One region of the Crossiella sp. NPDC003009 genome, then DNA from elsewhere that is predicted to be linked to it. Evidence: riboswitches for the same ligand, from Rfam matches in the RefSeq annotation. Region 1 holds a riboswitch; the other holds the start of a gene.
What was found. A riboswitch is a leader RNA that binds a small molecule or an ion and turns the genes downstream of it on or off. The one in region 1 is predicted to bind glycine.
Positions count from the first base shown of each region.

Region 2: it holds a riboswitch for glycine, as region 1 does, so the genes downstream of both, gcvP (aminomethyl-transferring glycine dehydrogenase) here and gcvT (glycine cleavage system aminomethyltransferase GcvT) in region 1, are expected to answer to the same signal.

Region 1 covers NZ_JBSFUA010000004.1:237,313-245,837, reverse strand. The annotation lists gene ACWDY5_RS07135 (response regulator transcription factor) at 1-382, shown strand, start outside; gene ACWDY5_RS07130 (sensor histidine kinase) at 363-1,538, shown strand; glycine riboswitch at 1,592-1,691, shown strand; glycine riboswitch at 1,692-1,787, shown strand; gene gcvT (glycine cleavage system aminomethyltransferase GcvT) at 1,840-2,946, shown strand; gene gcvH (glycine cleavage system protein GcvH) at 2,981-3,352, shown strand; gene glyA (serine hydroxymethyltransferase) at 3,368-4,618, shown strand; gene ACWDY5_RS07110 (hypothetical protein) at 4,698-4,919, opposite strand; gene ACWDY5_RS07105 (FtsX-like permease family protein) at 5,040-7,283, opposite strand; gene ACWDY5_RS07100 (ABC transporter ATP-binding protein) at 7,280-7,975, opposite strand; gene ACWDY5_RS07095 (sensor histidine kinase) at 8,145-8,525, shown strand, end outside.
Region 2 covers NZ_JBSFUA010000042.1:70,644-79,168, reverse strand. The annotation lists gene gcvP (aminomethyl-transferring glycine dehydrogenase) at 1-2,385, opposite strand, end outside; glycine riboswitch at 2,429-2,542, opposite strand; glycine riboswitch at 2,543-2,642, opposite strand; gene ACWDY5_RS32395 (hypothetical protein) at 2,799-3,188, opposite strand; gene ACWDY5_RS32390 (MerR family transcriptional regulator) at 3,469-4,035, opposite strand; gene ACWDY5_RS32385 (bifunctional nuclease family protein) at 4,444-4,917, opposite strand; gene ftsR (transcriptional regulator FtsR) at 5,080-5,808, opposite strand; gene garA (glycogen accumulation regulator GarA) at 5,805-6,260, opposite strand; gene gcvH (glycine cleavage system protein GcvH) at 6,377-6,763, opposite strand; gene ACWDY5_RS32365 (DUF881 domain-containing protein) at 6,812-7,549, opposite strand; gene ACWDY5_RS32360 (small basic family protein) at 7,551-7,883, opposite strand; gene ACWDY5_RS32355 (DUF881 domain-containing protein) at 7,880-8,525, opposite strand, start outside.

The DNA of each region.
Region 1 (8,525 bases):
CCAGCTCGGCGCGGACGACTACCTGACCAAGCCGTTCGAGTACCCGGAGCTGCTGGCCAGGGTGCAGGCGCTGGGGCGGCGCAGCCAGCCCGCGCTGCCGCCGGTGCTCAGCCGCAACGGCGTCCGGCTGGACACCGCCAACCGCCTGGTCAGCCGGGACGGGCGGCGGATCGACCTGTCCCCCAAGGAGTTCGCGGTGCTGTCGGTGCTGCTGCGCGCCCAGGGCGCGGTGGTCAGCTCGGAGCGGCTGCTGGAGCTGGCCTGGGACGAGCACGCGGACCCGTTCACCAACGCGGTGCGGGTGGCCATGTCCAAGCTGCGCGCCAAGCTCGGCGAGCCGCCGGTGATCGAGACGGTGCCCGGTGCCGGCTACCGCATCTGAGCGCCCAGCCCGGCTGACCGTCCGGGTCAAGCTGACCGCGCTGTACGGCGCGCTGTTCCTTGGTAGCGGCGCGGTGCTGCTCACCGTGATCTACCTGCTGGTGCGCGACCAGCTCTCGTTCCGGCTGGCGACCACGATGGGCCGCGCCATGCCGATGGACACCGTGCCGTCCTCGGTCGCGGTCCGCGGGTACAACCCGGACGGCACGCTGGGCTTCGTGCCGGCGGGCGAGGTGACCAGGGCGGTGGAGGCCACCACGCTGGACACCCTGCTGCTGGTGTCCATCCTGTCCCTGGTCGGCGTGGCCGCGCTGTCGGTGGCCGCGGGCTGGTGGCTCTCCGGCCGGGTGCTGCGGCCGCTGCACACCATCACCGCCACCGCGCAGCGGCTGTCCTCGACCAACCTGCACGAGCGGCTGGCGCTGAAGGGCCCGCCGGACGAGCTGACCGAGCTGGCCGAGACCTTCGACCGGATGCTGGACCGGCTGGAGTCCTCCTTCGACAGCCAGCGCCGGTTCGTGGCCAACGCCTCGCACGAGCTGCGCACGCCGCTGGCGGTGCAGCGGGCCGCGGTGCAGATCGGGCTGGCCGGGAACCCCAGCCCGGAGAAGGCGGCCGAGATCAGGGAGCAGCTGCTCACCGCGAACCGGCGGATCGAGCGGCTCATCGACGGGCTGCTGGTGCTCGCCCGCAGCGACCGCGGCCTGGAGAAACGCGCGGAGGTGGAGCTGCACGCGGTGGTCGGCGAGGCGGTCGAGCAGTACCGGGCCGAGGCCGAGCGCAGGCAGGTGGAGCTCCAGGTGCGGCTCACCGAGGCGACCGTCTCCGGGGACCGGGTGCTGCTCACCCAGCTGGTCGCCAACCTGGTCTCCAACGCGATCCGGCACAACCTGGCCGAGGGCGGCACGGTGTGGGTGCGCACCGACGCCTTCGGCGGGCTCACCGTGTCCAACACCGGCCCCAAGGTGCCAGCGAAGCAGATCCCGCAGCTGTTCGAGCCGTTCCGGCGCGGCGAGGGCCGCACCGACAAGGGCGAAGGCGCCGGACTGGGCCTGTCCATCGTGGACTCGATCACCCGCGCGCACGGCGGCACGGTGCAGGCCCACCGGCGGCCGGACGGCGGGCTGCGGGTCAAGGTCGAGCTGCCCAGGGGTTGACAGACCCACGGGGTGTCCCGGAAGGTTCGCGGCACAACCGCATATCGGCCGTTTGAGCTCGGGCGGGAGAGATCCCGGCACGCAGCACGCACGGGACGCCGAAGGAGCAACCTCTCCCCGGAAACTCTCAGGCAACGTCACCGTTCGAGCGAGGCGACTCTGGAAAGCAGGTGGGTTCGCCCACCTCACCCACGGTGCAACCCGTGTTCGCGCGGGGAAGCTCTCAGGTCCCATGACAGAGCGGGGAGGCTCGCCAGCGGCGTCCGCATGCCCGTCGACGCCTCGACCCCAGGAGCCTCCCGTGACCGGACTCGGCGCGTCCCGCCGCAGCCCCCTGCACGCCCAGCACGTCGCGCTGGGCGCCCAGTTCACCGACTTCGCCGGCTGGTCGATGCCGCTGCGCTACAGCAGTGAGCTGGCCGAGCACAAGGTGGTCCGGGAGGCCGCCGGGCTGTTCGACCTCAGCCACATGGGCGAGATCGAGGTCACCGGTCCCGAGGCCGGGCGGGTGCTGGACTACGCGCTGGTCGGCGCGATCGGCTCGCTGGCGGTCGGCCGGGCGCGGTACACCATGCTCTGCCACACCAACGGTGGAGTGCTGGACGACCTGGTGGTCTACCGGCAGGCCGAGCGGAAGTTCCTGGTGGTGGCCAACGCCTCCAACGCGGTGCTGGTGCGGGCGCTGCTCGGCGAGCGGGCGCACGGCCTGGCCGCCGAGGTCCTCGACCGGTCCGCGGAGACCGCGCTGATCGCGGTGCAGGGCCCGGCGTCGGCGGAGATCGTGACCGCGGTCACCGGGCAGGACCTCACCGACCTGAAGTACTACGCCGGACGCCCCGCGGTGATCGCCGGGCATGACGTGTTCCTGGCCCGCACCGGCTACACCGGCGAGGACGGCTTCGAGGTCTACGTGGCCGCCGAACTGGCCGGTGCGGTCTGGCAGCGGATCGCCGAGACGGGTGAGCCGCTCGGCCTCAAGCCCGCCGGGCTGGCCTGCCGGGACACCCTGCGACTGGAGGCGGGCATGCCGCTCTACGGCAACGAGCTGCACGTCGGGGTGACCCCCTTCGACGCGGGGCTGGGCCGGGTAGTCCGCTTCGACAAGCTCGGCGACTTCGTCGGCCGCTCGGCGCTGGAGGCGCGCACGCACACCACCCGCGCGCTGGTCGGGCTGGCCGGCAAGAGCCGTCGCAGTCCGCGGGCCGGGCAGCTGGTCAAGCTCGCCGACGGCACCGTGGTGGGCGAGGTCACCAGCGGCGCGCCCTCCCCCACCCTCGGTCACCCGATCGCGCTCGCCTACCTCGACCACGCGCACGCCGACGCGGGCACCGAGGTGGTCGTGGACGTGCGCGGCAACGCCGAACCGGCAGAAGTGGTCGCCGTCCCGTTCTACAAGCGCTCCCGCTGACCTGCGAAACTTCCCCGCGAAAGGCAATACCGCTGTGTCTGTGCCCCGTGAACTGAGCTACACCAAGGACCACGAGTGGATCACCGAGGGCGAGGTGGCCACCGTGGGCATCACCGCCTACGCCGCCGAGGCGCTCGGCGACGTGGTGTTCGTCCAGCTGCCCGAGGTGGGGGCGGTGGTCAGCGCCGGAGAGGCGTGCGGTGAGATCGAGTCGACGAAATCGGTCAGCGACCTGCTGGCCCCGGTCGCGGGAACGGTGACCGAGGTCAACCAGGCGGTGGCCGAGGATCCGGCATTGCTGAACTCCGACCCGTTCGGAGCCGGGTGGCTGATCAAGATCAACCGCGCGGGTTCGGACGGAGAGCTGCTCACGCCGGATGCCTACGACGAGCTGACCGCAGGCTGAAAGGGAGACCCGATCATGTCCACTTTGGACACTCCGCTCGCGCAGATCGACCCGGAGATCGCCGAGGTCCTGGGCGCCGAGCTCCGCCGCCAGCAGTCCACCCTGGAGATGATCGCCTCGGAGAACTTCGCCCCGGTGGGCGTGCTCGAGGCGCAGGGCTCGGTGCTGACCAACAAGTACGCCGAGGGCTACCCCGGCAAGCGCTACTACGGTGGCTGCGAGCACGTCGACGTCTCCGAGCGGCTGGCCATCCAGCGGGTCAAGGACCTCTTCGGCGCCGAGCACGCCAACGTGCAGCCGCACTCCGGCGCGCAGGCCAACGCCGCGGTGATGCACGCGCTGCTCACCCCCGGCGACAAGATCCTCGGCCTTGAGCTGGCGCACGGCGGCCACCTCACGCACGGCATGCGGATCAACTTCTCCGGCAAGCTCTACGACGTGGCCGCCTACCAGGTGCGCGAGGACACCGGCCTGATCGACATGGCCGAGGTCGAGCGGCTGGCCAAGGAGCACCAGCCGAAGCTGATCCTGGCCGGCTGGTCGGCCTACCCGCGGCAGCTGGACTTCGCCGAGTTCCGCCGGATCGCCGACGAGGTGGGCGCCTACCTGATGGTGGACATGGCGCACTTCGCCGGGCTGGTCGCGGCCGGGCTGCACCCCAACCCGGTGCCGCACGCGCACGTGGTGACCACCACCACGCACAAGACCCTGGGCGGGCCGCGCGGCGGCACCATCCTGTGCACCCAGGAGTTCGCCAAGAAGATCGACTCCGCCGTGTTCCCCGGTCAGCAGGGCGGGCCGCTGGAGCACGTGATCGCGGCCAAGGCGGTGGCGTTCAAGATCGCCGCGACCGAGGAGTTCGCGGACCGGCAGCGGCGCACCCTGTCCGGGGCCAAGATCCTGGCCGAGACGCTGGTCAAGGCCGGCGGCGGGGTCAACGTGCTGACCGGCGGCACCGACGTGCACCTGGTGCTGGCCGACCTGCGCCAGCACGAGCTGGACGGCAAGCAGGCCGAGGCCCGGCTGCACGAGGTCGGCATCACGGTCAACCGGAACGCGGTCCCGTTCGACCCGCGCCCGCCGATGGTCACCTCGGGCCTGCGCATCGGCACCCCGGCGCTGGCCACCCGCGGCTTCACCGACGCCGACTTCGCCGAGGTCTCGGACGTGATCGCCAAGGCGCTCACCCCGGACTTCGACGCGGCCGCGCTGCGCGGGCGGGTCACCGACCTGGCCGCCAAGCACCCGCTGTACCCGAACCTCTGAGCTGAACGACGAAGGACCCCGTGCCCTCGGTGGGCGCGGGGTCCTTTGTGGATAGTGGGGACGCTCGGGAAGTCCCGGCTCAGGCGGCGATCGGTCCGGCGTGGCGCACCGGGCGGCGGGTCCGGTGCGCCGCGCGGGCCGCGCGGGTGGCCTTGATCCGCTCGGTGCGAGCGACCTTCATGGCCCTCGGCTCGCCCTGGCCGTCGACCACGGCCGGGAGGATCATCAGCAGCAGCACCAGCAGGCTCAGCACCGCGCCCGTCCAGGTCAGCACCATCTCCAGCATCGTGGTCTCCTTCACTTCGCGCTCTCTGTGTCTGTAACCAGTTTGCGCTGGTAGACCCCGGTTCCGGATCGGCCGTTAAGCCATACCGACCCCGACCGTTCGGCCAGTCGGCGGACTGGCCGAACGGCCGAGGCGTCACTCCTCGGCGTAGGACTGAGGAGAGATCCTGCGCAGCAGCGGACCACAGGCGGACGCGGCGACCACGGCCACGCCGAAGCCGACCACCAGTGGTGTGAGCAGCCACAGGTTGAGCGTCAGCGGGGCCCTGGCGATGGTCATCAGTCCAGCTCCGACCACCAGTCCCGCGATGCCCGCGCCCAGCGTCGCCACCAGTGACGGCAGCGCCGCCTCCGTGCGCAGCGCCCTGGCCAGCACCCGCACCGGGGTGCCCGCGGCGATCAGCGCGGCCAGCGTGCGCCTGCGGTCGACCACCGCGCCGGCTGCGGTGATGGCGGCGCTGATGCCGCCGAGCAGGCCCGCGATGATCAGGCCGATCATCGCGATCCGGCGCATGTCCGCGACCTGCATGCCGTCGCGGCCCTGCTGGGCCTCCAGCAAGCCGATCCGGCCGCCGGGCACCTGTTCGATCAGCAGGGTGCGCACCAGCTCCGCGTTGGCCGGGCTGGTCTGCACGGTCAGCGTGTAGCCGTTGAGCTGGGCGCCGCTGGGGATCACCTCGGGGTCGATCAGCATGATCCGGTCGGCCTTGTCGGTGGACCCGGCCATCTGGTGCACCACCGGGTTCGCCGGCAGCGGGGTGCGCGAGTCGCCCTTGCTGCTGTAGGAGGCGAACTGCAGCGGGCCGGGAGGCAGCTTCGTGCCCTTGCCGATCCGGACGCCGGGCTGGCCGCCGCACTGGCCGATCTCCACCCACATCAGCCGGGTGGCGTCCGCGCAGCTGAGCACGATCGCGCGGCCGACGTGGTTGTCCGCGCTGTCCCGCAGGTTGCCCTGCGCGGCCACGCCGACCGGGCTGTTCACCCCGCGCTTGGCCAGCTCCACCCGCAACCGTTCGGCGGCGGTGGGCGCCTCGTCAGCGGAGACCGTGGTGTAGAGCACGCCCTCCTTCCACGGGCCCCAGACCCGCTGGTCCACCTTGCTCTCCAGCGAGGGCAGCACGGTCAGCGCAAGGCAGCCGGTGAACACCGCGAGCACCACGCCGGAGGCGGCCCGGTAGGCGGCCTTGGGGTCATCGCGCAGGCGGCGGCCGGCCAGCAGGGTGGACGGGCGGCGCCAGAGCTTGGTGAAGATCCGGCCGACCACCGAGGTCATCCACGGGCCGACCACCGAGGCGGCCAGCGCGATCGCGGCCAGCGCGCCGATCAGCACCGAGGTGCCGCCGGTGGCGCTGGCGATGCTGATGCCGCCGGCGAAGGCCACGCCCGCGCCCACCAGGATGAGCAGCCGCCACGCGCTGGGCGCCTTGCGGCCGTGCTGCTGGGCCGCGCCCAGCGGCTGGGTGAGCACCCGGCGCAGGCCGAACACGGCCGCGCCGACCACCAGCAGCGGGGTGCCTGCCGCGATGCCGAGGCTGAGCAGCCAGCTGGGTTCCAGGTCGGCGGCGAACCAGGTGCCGCCGTTCCAGGGCAGCTGCGTGGTCAGTCCCCTGGCCAGCGGGCCGAGCAGCAGGCCGAGCAGGGTGCCGAGCACGGTGGCGATCGCGATCTCCGCCACCGTGATCGCGACCACCTGCCCCGGGGTCGCCCCGGCCAGCCGGAGCGCGGCCAGGCGGCGTTCCCGGCGGGCCGCGGTGAGCCGGGCCGAGGAGGCGATCAGCACCAGGCTGGGCACCACCAGCACGACCAGGCCGACCTGGGAGAGCAGCAGCAGGATGAACTCGGGCTGCGGCTCGAAGGTCGGGACCAGGCCGGCCGCCGGGTAGGCGTCGTACTCGGCCAGGGTCTGCTGGCTGTGCCCGACCACCGCGACCAGCTCGCCGGGGTAGACCAGCGCCTGGTCGCCCAGTTCGGCGATCACCTTGCCCTGGAAGCGTTTGGCCAGATGGTCGGCCGGCAGGTCCCTGGCCAGCGCGGCCAGCGCCGGGGACAGCAGCACCTCGCCCGGCTGCGGCACCCGGAGCAGGCCGGGCGCGGCCGGGGCGTCCGGGGTGAGCGCGGCGACGTCGACCCGGACGATGGTCTTGTCCCGCACCCGGTCCTCGCTGCTCTTGACCAGGACGGTGGCGGCTTCGGCACTGGCGGCGGGGCCGGGCGAGCGCCAGGCCTCGTGCGCGGCCCTGGCGTCCAGCGCGCCGGGCACGGCGGCCAGCCAGGACACCAGGGTCACCGCGATGGCGACGCCGAACAGGGTGCACACGGCGGAGACGAGGCTGCGCTTGTCCGCGCGGAACACCCGCAGTGCGAGCTGGAACGGATTCACGCGGCGACCCGCCTGGCGATCAGCCCGTCCCGGATCTCCACCACGCGCTCGGCGCGGGCGGCCACGGTCGGGTCGTGCGTGACGATGACCACCGCGGCGCCGGAGTCCTTGGCCGCGGCCAGCAGCGCGCCGATGGTCTCGTCCGAGGTGCGCGAGTCCAGCGCGCCGGTCGGCTCGTCGGCGAAGATCACCCGCGGCCGGTGCGCCAGCGCGCGGGCGATGGCCACCCGCTGCGCCTGCCCGCCGGAGAGCTCACCGGGACGGCGGCCCTCCATCCCGGCCAGGCCCAGCCGGGTCAGCCACTCCCTGGCCGCACTCAGCGCCTGGTCCTTGGGCGCGCCCGCGAGCAGCATGGGCAGCGCCGCGTTCTCCTCCGCGGTCAGCTCCCCCACCAGCATCCCGGCCTGGAAGACGAAGCCGAAGGCGGAACGGCGCAACTTGCTGCGCTCGGTCTCGCCGAACTGGTCGATCCGCTTGCCGTCCAGCATCACCACGCCGTCGTCGGCGGGCAGGATGCCGGCCAGCACGTGCAGCAGGGTCGACTTGCCCGACCCGGACGGTCCGATGATCGCGACCACCTCGCCGGGGGCGATCGAGATGTCCACCCCGGCCAGGGCGTGGGTCTGCCCGTAGCGCTTGATGAGGTGATGGCCGGTGAGCACCGGCTGCGCACCGAAACCCGGAACCGTCACGTTGTCCTCCTCGTTAGTCCTGACGAGGAACGAGACTGTCCGAGTGCGGCCGTGGTGACTTCGGCCAGCGGGTCAGGCGTGGCCTGCCGTCCTCGGCCGATCGGCCGAGGTGTGAGGTGGCCACCCGGCCGAGGTGCGCGCGCGAGGCGAACACGTACGGTGTTCCACTGTGGACACCACGTTGACCGGCTGGCGGCCGTTGTTGCGGCGGCAGTGGCCGATCGCCGGCGCGCTCGGGTTCATGCTGCTGGTCGAGTTCGGCGCGGCCGCGAGTGGGCGCAACAGCGAAATCCTGGGGCTGGCGTGGCTGGCCGACGCGATCATCGCGCTGGTCGCGGTGGTGGCCCCTCGGCGGCCGGTGGAGTCGGCGCTGATCGCCGTGCTCACCATGCTCGGCCTGAGCCTGGGGCTGCGCTACACCGGGGTGAACCACTGGGACGCGGTCTCCGGCATGGGACCGGTGGAGACCGCGGCCGGGATGGCGCTGATCGCCACCGTGGTGCGGCAGGCCTCGCCGCCGAGGGCTACCGTCGCGGTGGCCGGGATCGTG
Region 2 (8,525 bases), on a different contig from region 1:
GCGGGCCACGTAGTTCGCCGCGGCGACGGCGGTCAGGGTGGCGCGGCGCAGGCCGTCGGGGCCCATCATCCGGACGTAGGCCCAGGAGATGGGCAGGATCGAGGCGCTGCCCCACGGGGCGGCGCTGATCGGGCCGACGCCGGTGGCCGGGCCCGCGGTGGGCTGGAGCGGGTGGTTGGGCAGGAACGGCGCGAGGTGCTCACGGACGCCGATCGGGCCGACGCCGGGGCCGCCGCCGCCGTGCGGGATGCAGAAGGTCTTGTGCAGGTTCAGGTGCGAGACGTCGCTGCCGAACTTGCCGGGACGGGCCAGGCCGACCAGGGCGTTGAGGTTCGCGCCGTCGACGTAGACCTGGCCGCCCGCCTCGTGCACCAGCGCGCACACCTCGGCCACCGTCTCCTCGTACACGCCGTGCGTGGACGGGTAGGTGATCATGATGGCGGCCAGGTCGTCGCGGTGGGCCTGAACGGTCTCGCGCAGGTGGCCCAGGTCGATGTTGCCCTTGTCATCGCATCGGACCACGATCACCCGCATGCCGGCCATCACCGCGCTGGCGGCGTTGGTGCCGTGCGCCGAGGACGGGATCAGGCAGACGTCGCGGGCCTGCTCACCGCGGCTGCGGTGGTAGGCGCGGATGGCCAGCAGGCCGGCGAACTCGCCCTGGCTGCCCGCGTTGGGCTGCACGCTGACCGCGTCGTAGCCGGTGACCTCGGCCAGCCAGGCCTCCAGGTCGTGCACCAGGGACAGCAGGCCCGCGGCGTCGGCGGCGGGTGCGAAGGGGTGCAGGTTGGCGAACTCCGGCCAGGTGATGGACTCCATCTCCGTGGTGGCGTTCAGCTTCATCGTGCAGGAGCCCAGCGGGATCATGCTGCGGTCCAGGGCCACGTCCTTGTCGGAGAGGCCACGCAGGTAGCGCAGCAGCGCGGTCTCCGAGCGGTGGGTGTGGAACACCGGGTGGGTCAGGTAGTCGGAGGTGCGGACCAGCTCGGCCGGCAGCGCGTCGGCGGTCTCTGCGTCCAGCGCGTCGACCTCGCCGGTGACGCCGAAGGCCTGCCACACCAGGGCGAGGTGCTCGCGGGTGGTGGTCTCGTCGCAGGCGATGCCGACGTGGTCGTTGTCGGCGAAGCGCAGGTTGACGCCGAGGGCGCGGGCGTTCGCCACGACCTCGGCGGCGCGGCCCGGCACGTGCGCGAGCACGGTGTCGAAGAAGCGGTCGTGCTTGGTGTCCACGCCACCGGCGCGCAGGCCCGCGGCGAGCACCGCGGCCAGGCGGTGCACCCTGGTGGCGATGGCGCGCAGGCCGTCGGGGCCGTGGTAGACCGCGTACATCGCGGCGATCACCGCGAGCAGCACCTGGGCGGTGCAGATGTTGCTGGTCGCCTTCTCCCGGCGGATGTGCTGCTCACGGGTCTGCAGCGCGAGCCGGTAGGCCGGGTTGCCGTCGGCGTCCACGCTCACCCCGACCAGGCGGCCGGGCAGCTGCCGCTCCAGGCCGGAGCGCACCGCCATGAACCCGGCGTGCGGGCCGCCGAAGCCCATCGGCACACCGAAGCGCTGCGTGGTGCCCACCACCACGTCCGCGCCCCACTCCCCCGGCGGGGTCAGCAGGGTCAGCGCGAGCAGGTCGGCGGCCACCGCGACCTGGGCGCCGCGCTCGTGCGCCTGCTCCACCAGCGCCCGGTAGTCGCGGACCTCGCCGCCGGCGCCGGGGTAGGACAGCAGCACGCCGAAGAACTCGCCCTCGGGCAGGCCCTGCGCCAGGTCGGCGAGCACGATCTCGATGCCCAGCGGCTCGGCGCGGGTCTCGATCACCGCGATGGTCTGCGGCAGGCTGTCCGCGTCCACCACGAACCGCGGCGACTTGGCCTTGCCCGCCCGGCGCACCAGCGTCATGGCCTCGGCGGCCGCGGTGCCCTCGTCCAGCATGGAGGCGTTCGCGGTCTCCAGGCCGGTCAGGTCGGCGACCATGGTCTGGAAGTTGAGCAGCGCCTCCAGGCGGCCCTGCGAGATCTCCGGCTGGTACGGGGTGTAGGCGGTGTACCAGGCCGGGCTCTCCAGCACGTTCCGCTTGATCACCGGCGGGGTGATGGTGCCGTAGTAGCCGAGGCCGATCATCGGGGTGCGCAGCGTGTTCCGGTCGGCCAGCGCGCGCAGCTCGGCCAGCGCCTCGAACTCGGTGGCCGGCGCGGGCAGCGCGAGGGACAGCTCACCCTCGCGGATCACCCGGGGCACCGCCCGCTGGGCCAGCTCCTCCAGCGAGCCGACCCCGATGACGTCGAGCATCCGGGCCAGCTCAGCCGGCCGCGGACCGACGTGCCGGTCGGCGAAAGGAGTGCCGTGCTCCAGCGCGGCCAAGGGGATGCGATCGGGGTTCGGCTGGGTCATGCTCTCGCCTCCGGCGCCTAGGGGTGGGCATGCGGAACTGCCCTCCCCCTCTGTCCGTACCCGGTTTCCGGGCGCCTGAGAGCTTCACCCGGCCAGTGCGGCGCCGGACTTGCACCGTCGGCGGGTCCACGCGAACGCGGACCGCTTTCCAGAGGTGTCTGCCCACACGGTCCGCTTGGCCTGAGAGGTTCCGGGGAGGAGTTGCTCCTTCGGCGCCGGACCGATGGCTCCGGTCCGGGCTCTCCCGCGTGGGGATCACGACTACGCGCGAATCCTACCCCGCCTGAGTTAACCGGAAGTTTCCGACGTGCCCGAGAACACCAGGTCACCGGCCGTGGTCGCGAACGGACACAGGGCGTGGCCGGGCCGCCACCGCGCGCAGCCTGCCGGGATGCGCGCGGCGGCGGCGCGGGTCAGGAAGCCTGCTGGGCGCCGCAGGAACGCACCGCGCCGTCCGAGCTGACCAGGCACAGCCGGAACGCGGTCGGGCGGGCGCCCGGCCACGGGAAGCCGCGGGCCACCCGGTGCTCGCCGGCGCCGCAGGCCGGCGGCACGTTGACCGCGCCCCAGCCGCTGCCCGCGGTCCACTGGACCTGGTAGCAGTCCGCGCCCGCGGTGCTGAGCGTGCCCTCGAGCTTGTAGGTGCAACCGATGATCGGGTTGCACACCGTGTCCTTGGTGCCGGTGAACTTGCCCTGCTCGTGCCCGAAGCTGATCGGCGCGGGCGCGGCCTGGGCCAGCGGAGCGGAGACGCCGAAAGCGGCCAGGGCGAGCGCGGCCACAGTCAGCAGACGTCGAGTCATGGTGGAACCCCCAAGTGCGGGCGGCTGCTCCCTGGGCAGCCGTCAGCGGGAGCTTAAGCAGCGGCGAACGGCCGCTCCGAGGGGTTTCAGCCAGAACTGAACCAGGGTGTGTCCGCTGGGTCACGTCTGCGAGAGTCGTGATCGGTTTGGTCGCTGGCGGCGCGGCCGGGACGCCCTCATACCGGGCGTATCCGGGTGTTCCGGCCGTGCCGTCAGCGGCCAAACCGGCGCGGCTATCGCAGGCGTGACCCGGCGGACACACCCTAGGGGCAGAACTGGTTCAGCCGGTCTGCCGGTCGCGGCGCTTGCGGGCCAGCTCGTCGTCCTCGCCGGGCAGCAGCTCCACGCCGTCGGCCCGTTCGGCCGGGAACTCGTGGATGGTGCCGCTGATCTCGCGCATCGCCCCGCTGACCGCGATGCCGAACACGCCCTGACCGCCCTGCAGCAGGTCGACCACCTCCTCGGGGGAGGTGCACTCGTAGACCGTGGTGCCGTCGCTGAACAGCGTGATCCGGGCCAGGTCGCGCACGCCCCTGCGGCGCAGGTGGTCCACCGCGACCCGGATGTTCTGCAGCGAGACGCCGGTGTCGAGCAGCCGCTTGACCACCTTCAGGACCAGGATGTCCTTGAAGGAGTACAGGCGCTGGCTGCCGGAGCCGTGGGCACTCCTTATGGTCGGCGAGACCAGTCCGGTGCGGGCCCAGTAGTCCAGCTGGCGGTAGGTGATGCCGGCGATCTGGCAGGCCGCCGGGCCCCGATAGCCGACCAGCTCGTCCGGCAACGACAGGTCAGGGAACAAAGCACCCTGCTCGGGCGCGCCTCGATGGCTTGGCGCTTCCTCGACCACGCGTGCCTCCCCTCGGCCGACCCTCCGGTCGGCAACGGCGACCGCACGCCCGTGTCCCCACCGGCGTGTCGGTCCTGAGCAGGCGGCCGGGAAACTGGTTCTGCCCCGGCGCGATTGACTCGCCACCGACGGTAAGACGGGCCATCCCCCGGGTCAACGCGACGCGCGGGGAAGGGACCACCGTCCCGCCCGGCGCCTCGGTCGTCCTCACTCTTCTGAACCGATACCCGCGCCGTCACCTGGTCGGACGGTGACGACCGGTCCGGCATCCCAGCACAACCGCCACAAGATCACAGCTTGACCACACGATGGTGTGACGGCGGAGAGTGGTTGATCACTGAACGACTCGGGCCCCTGGACCGTCGGTGACGGCGGTCCAGGGGCCCGAGTGGAAAGTATGCGTTGTCTCTAGGTGTCCGCCCCGCGGAAGTCCTCCGGTGACACGGAGTCCAGGAACTCGCGGAACTTCTCCACCTCGTCCTCCTGCTCGTCCGGGATGACCAGGCCCGCCTCGGCGAGCACCGCCTCCTCGGCGTGGATGGGCACGCCGACCCGCAGCGCGAGCGCCACCGAGTCGCTCGGCCGGGCCGAGACCCGCACATCCCCGTCGAAGACCAGCTCCGCGAAGAACGTGCCCTCCTGCAGGTCGGTGATCCGGACCTGTTCGAGCTGCCGCCCCAGTGCCCCGATCACGTCCTTGAGCAGGTCGTGGGTCAGCGGCCGGGAGGGCCGCACCCCCTGCTGCTCCAGCGCGATCGCGGTCGCCTCCACCGAGCCGATCCAGATCGGCAGATAGCGGTCACCTTCGGTTTCACGCAGCAGCAGGATCGGCTGGTTCGCGGGCAGCTCCACCCGCACACCGACGACGCGCATCTCGCTCATCGGAACTCGCCTCCTCCAGTGCGTTGGACCGCAATATCCCCGCCACTACGAGGATCGCGTACCGACTCCTCCGACGCTACCCGCCGCAGGACACGGTTGCCTGCTCCAGCCCATGTCATCGCGGGCACGAACATCACGTTTCGGCCGCGACCTGCGCGGGAGTCACCCGCCGGTCACGCCCCGCAGGCCGATCTTGACCAGCAACGTGTGCAGCGTCACGGACAGCGCGGCCAGCTCTCTGACCACCTCGTCCGCCCTCGCCCGCGCGTCGCGGTCGCGCTGCCGGGCAAGTGGCGCAGCGATTTGCTCCACCAGCCCTACTTCCCGGTCGGCGGAGGAACGAAACGCGCGCAGGTGCCTGGGTTCGATGCCGAACTCGGTCATCGCGCGCACGGTGCGCACCAGCGCGGCGGTGTCGGAGTCGTAGAACCCGGCCGCCCCGGCCCTGACCAGGCCGTAGCGCTCCAGCTCGACCAGGGTCGCGCCGTCGATGCCGGTGCGTTCCAGCAGCTCCTCGCGGGTCAGCCGGACCTCACCGCCGGGCGAGAACGCCTCGGCGCCGGGCAGGCCGTCCACCGCGACCAGGGTGCGCGGCGGGCGCGGGGAGGCGCCCGCAGGCACGTCACCGCTGTCGAATGCCTCCAGCTGCTCCTTGATCACCTTGAGCGGCAGGTAGTGGTCCCGCTGCGCGGCGAGCACGAAGCGGAGGCGTTCGACGTCGACCGGCGAGAACTGGCGGTACCCCGACGGGGTACGCGCCGGGCGGACCAAGCCTTCCGACTCCAGGAACCGGATCTTGGAGATGGTCACCTCGGGGAACTCGGCCCGGAGCTGCGAGAGCACCGTGCCGATGCTGAGGCCACCATGCTGGGGCCGCCCGGCCGCCGTCACTGAGCCGGTGCGCCGGGGCCGGTCAGGAAGACCAGTCGGAACTTGCCGATCTGGACCTCGTCCCCGTTGGCCAGCACCGCGGTGTCCACCGGGGCCCGGTTGACGTAGGTGCCGTTGAGGCTGCCGACGTCGACCACGACGAACTCCCCGCCCTCACGGCGGAACTCGGCGTGCCGCCGGGAGACGGTGACGTCGTCGAGGAAGATGTCGCTGTCGGGGTGACGGCCCGAGCTGGTGGTGTCGCGGTCGAGCAGGAAGCGCGAGCCCGCGTTCGGGCCGCGCTTGACCACCAGCAGGGCGGACCCGGCCGGCAGCGCGTCGACACCGGAGATCGCCGGCTCTGGGGCCGCGGTCTCGGTGCCCTCGACCTCGGCGAGGAAGTCGGCCCGGAAGACCGAAGTGGACTCTGCGGGACGCTCCGGCGGAACGCCGGGCCCGTCGTGCGTGCTCACCTGAGTGCTCCTCGTGCCCGATGGATCTTGCGAAGTGTCCTGCCAACGTACCGTGTTGGTCTGTTCGTTCCCTGAGCGGCTCCTGCGCTTGCCGAAGAGCCGGCGAAAGATCGAGATCACGCTTCGCTGATCTTCTCGGCGTAGGCGGCCGCGTCCAGCAGGCCGTCCAGCGCGGCGGCGTCGTCGAGGCGCACCTCGAACAGCCAGCCCTCGCCGAAGGGATCGGAGTTGATCGTCTCCGGCGCGGTGACCACGGCTTCGTTGACCGCGGTGACCTCGCCGCCGACCGGCGCGTAGATATCGGAGACGCTCTTGGTCGACTCGACCTCGCCGATGCTGTCGCCGGCCTTGACCGTGTCACCCACCGAGGGCGGCTGCACGAACACCACGTCGCCCAGTGCGCTCTGCGCGTAGTCGGTGATGCCGACGCGCACCACGCCATCGCCGGTGACCTGCACCCACTCGTGGTCGTCCGTGTACTTCAACTGCTCGGGCACATTCACCGAGTGTTCCCCTTCCGTGCCGGTGCGACGTGCCGACCAACCCTTGTGTCAACCGGCTGGTCGAGCGTATTTCTGCTTGCGTTCCGCCCGCAACGCGGTGATCTCCACGCGGTCCTGTTGCTGGATGCGTGTCGAGCCGCCCTTGCGTTCCACTGTGTCCACCACCCCGCCGGGGATGTTCAGTGCCGCGGCAAGAGTAGGGGGATCGCCGATGGCCGTGATCACGTAGGGCAGGGTCAGGGTGGTCCCGTCGATCCGGATCAGCCCGTCCGCGCCGGTCAGCGCGGTGTCCACACCCACCCGGACCGGACCGGCCTGCAGCGCCTCGGCGCCGGCGTTGCGCAGTTCCTGGATCACGTCCAGCAGCACCTCCGGCCCCAGCTTGCCCGAGCCGTCGCCGATCTCCACCCGGAGTCCGGGTCCGGTCACCGGCACCGTGCCGGTGAGCACGGCCAGCGCGGTGGCCCTGCGCCTGGCCTCCTCCAGCGCGGCCGCCGAGGCGGTGCCGCCCTCCTGGAGCTTGCGCAGGGTGGCCTCGGACTCGGCGATCTCCTTGCGCAGCGCGGCCTCGCGCTCCTGCAGCCCGTCCAGCAGCACCACCAGGTCCTGCGGGCGGGCCTCGGCCAGGCCCTCGCCGGTCTGGGTACGCCGGACCTGGGCGACCAGCGCGACGCCGAGCACCACGCACAGCACCACCATGGTCGACCCGGTGACCCAGCGGTTGTCCCTGATCTTGATCAGCCGGTGTTTCGCGCCGGTGCGCTTGGGCAGCCCGTTGCCGGTCATCTCAGGCCTTGAACAGGTGTCGACGGATGGCCGCGGCGTTGCCGAAGATCCGGATGCCGAAGACCACCACCACCGCGGTGGACAGCTGCGCGCCCACGCCCAGCTCGTCGCCCAGCCACACGATGAGCGCGGCGATGACCACGTTGGAGACGAAGGAGACCACGAAGACCTTGGCGTCGAACTTGCCGTCCAGCCGGGCCCTGATGCCGCCGAAGAGCGCGTCCAGCGCGGCGACCACGGCGATCGGCAGGTAGGGCTGGGCCCATTCGGGCACCGTGGGGTCCAGCCACAGGCCGAGCAGGACCCCCATCGCGAGGGCGAACAGGGCGATCACCGTTTTCCTCCCGGTGTGCTCGTGGGCGGCGGTGTGCTCTTGGCCGATGAGGTCGGGGGCGGGGCCGGGGTGAGGGTGGCGGCCAGGCGGCCCTCGGTGATCCCGGCGGCGGGCAGGCGCAGCTCGTCCCGGTTCTCCACGGTGAACACCGTGCCGTAGTCGGCGGCGAAGGCGAGGAAGCGTCGGTAGGCCTCGGTGTGCGAGAGCGCCTCGCGCATCTCGGCAGGCGGGCCGATCGCCTCCAGCAGGTAGGGCTGGGTGATCGGCCGGTTGTCCACCAGCATCGCGCCACCGGCCTGCCGGATGGTGGCCCTGGGCTGCAACCGGACGCCGCCCACCGCGACCGCCTCGGCCCCGCTCGACCACAGCGCGTTGACCAGCACCTGCAGGTCGCGGTCCAGCACGTTCTGGTGGTTCTGCTCGCCGCGGGCGATCGGGTCGCGCACGGTGATGGCCAGTCCCGGCCCGCGCACCGCGATCGCGCCCGCGGCCTCGGTGAGCGCGCTGAGCCGCTCCAGCTCGGCCCGGCCGGCCTCGTCGCCGTCGAGGGCCTTGCCGCGGGCCCGGTCCAGCGCGGCGGCCAGCTCGGCGGCGCGGCGGCTCAGCTCCTCGGTCTCGGCCCTGGCCGCGGCCACGTCGTCG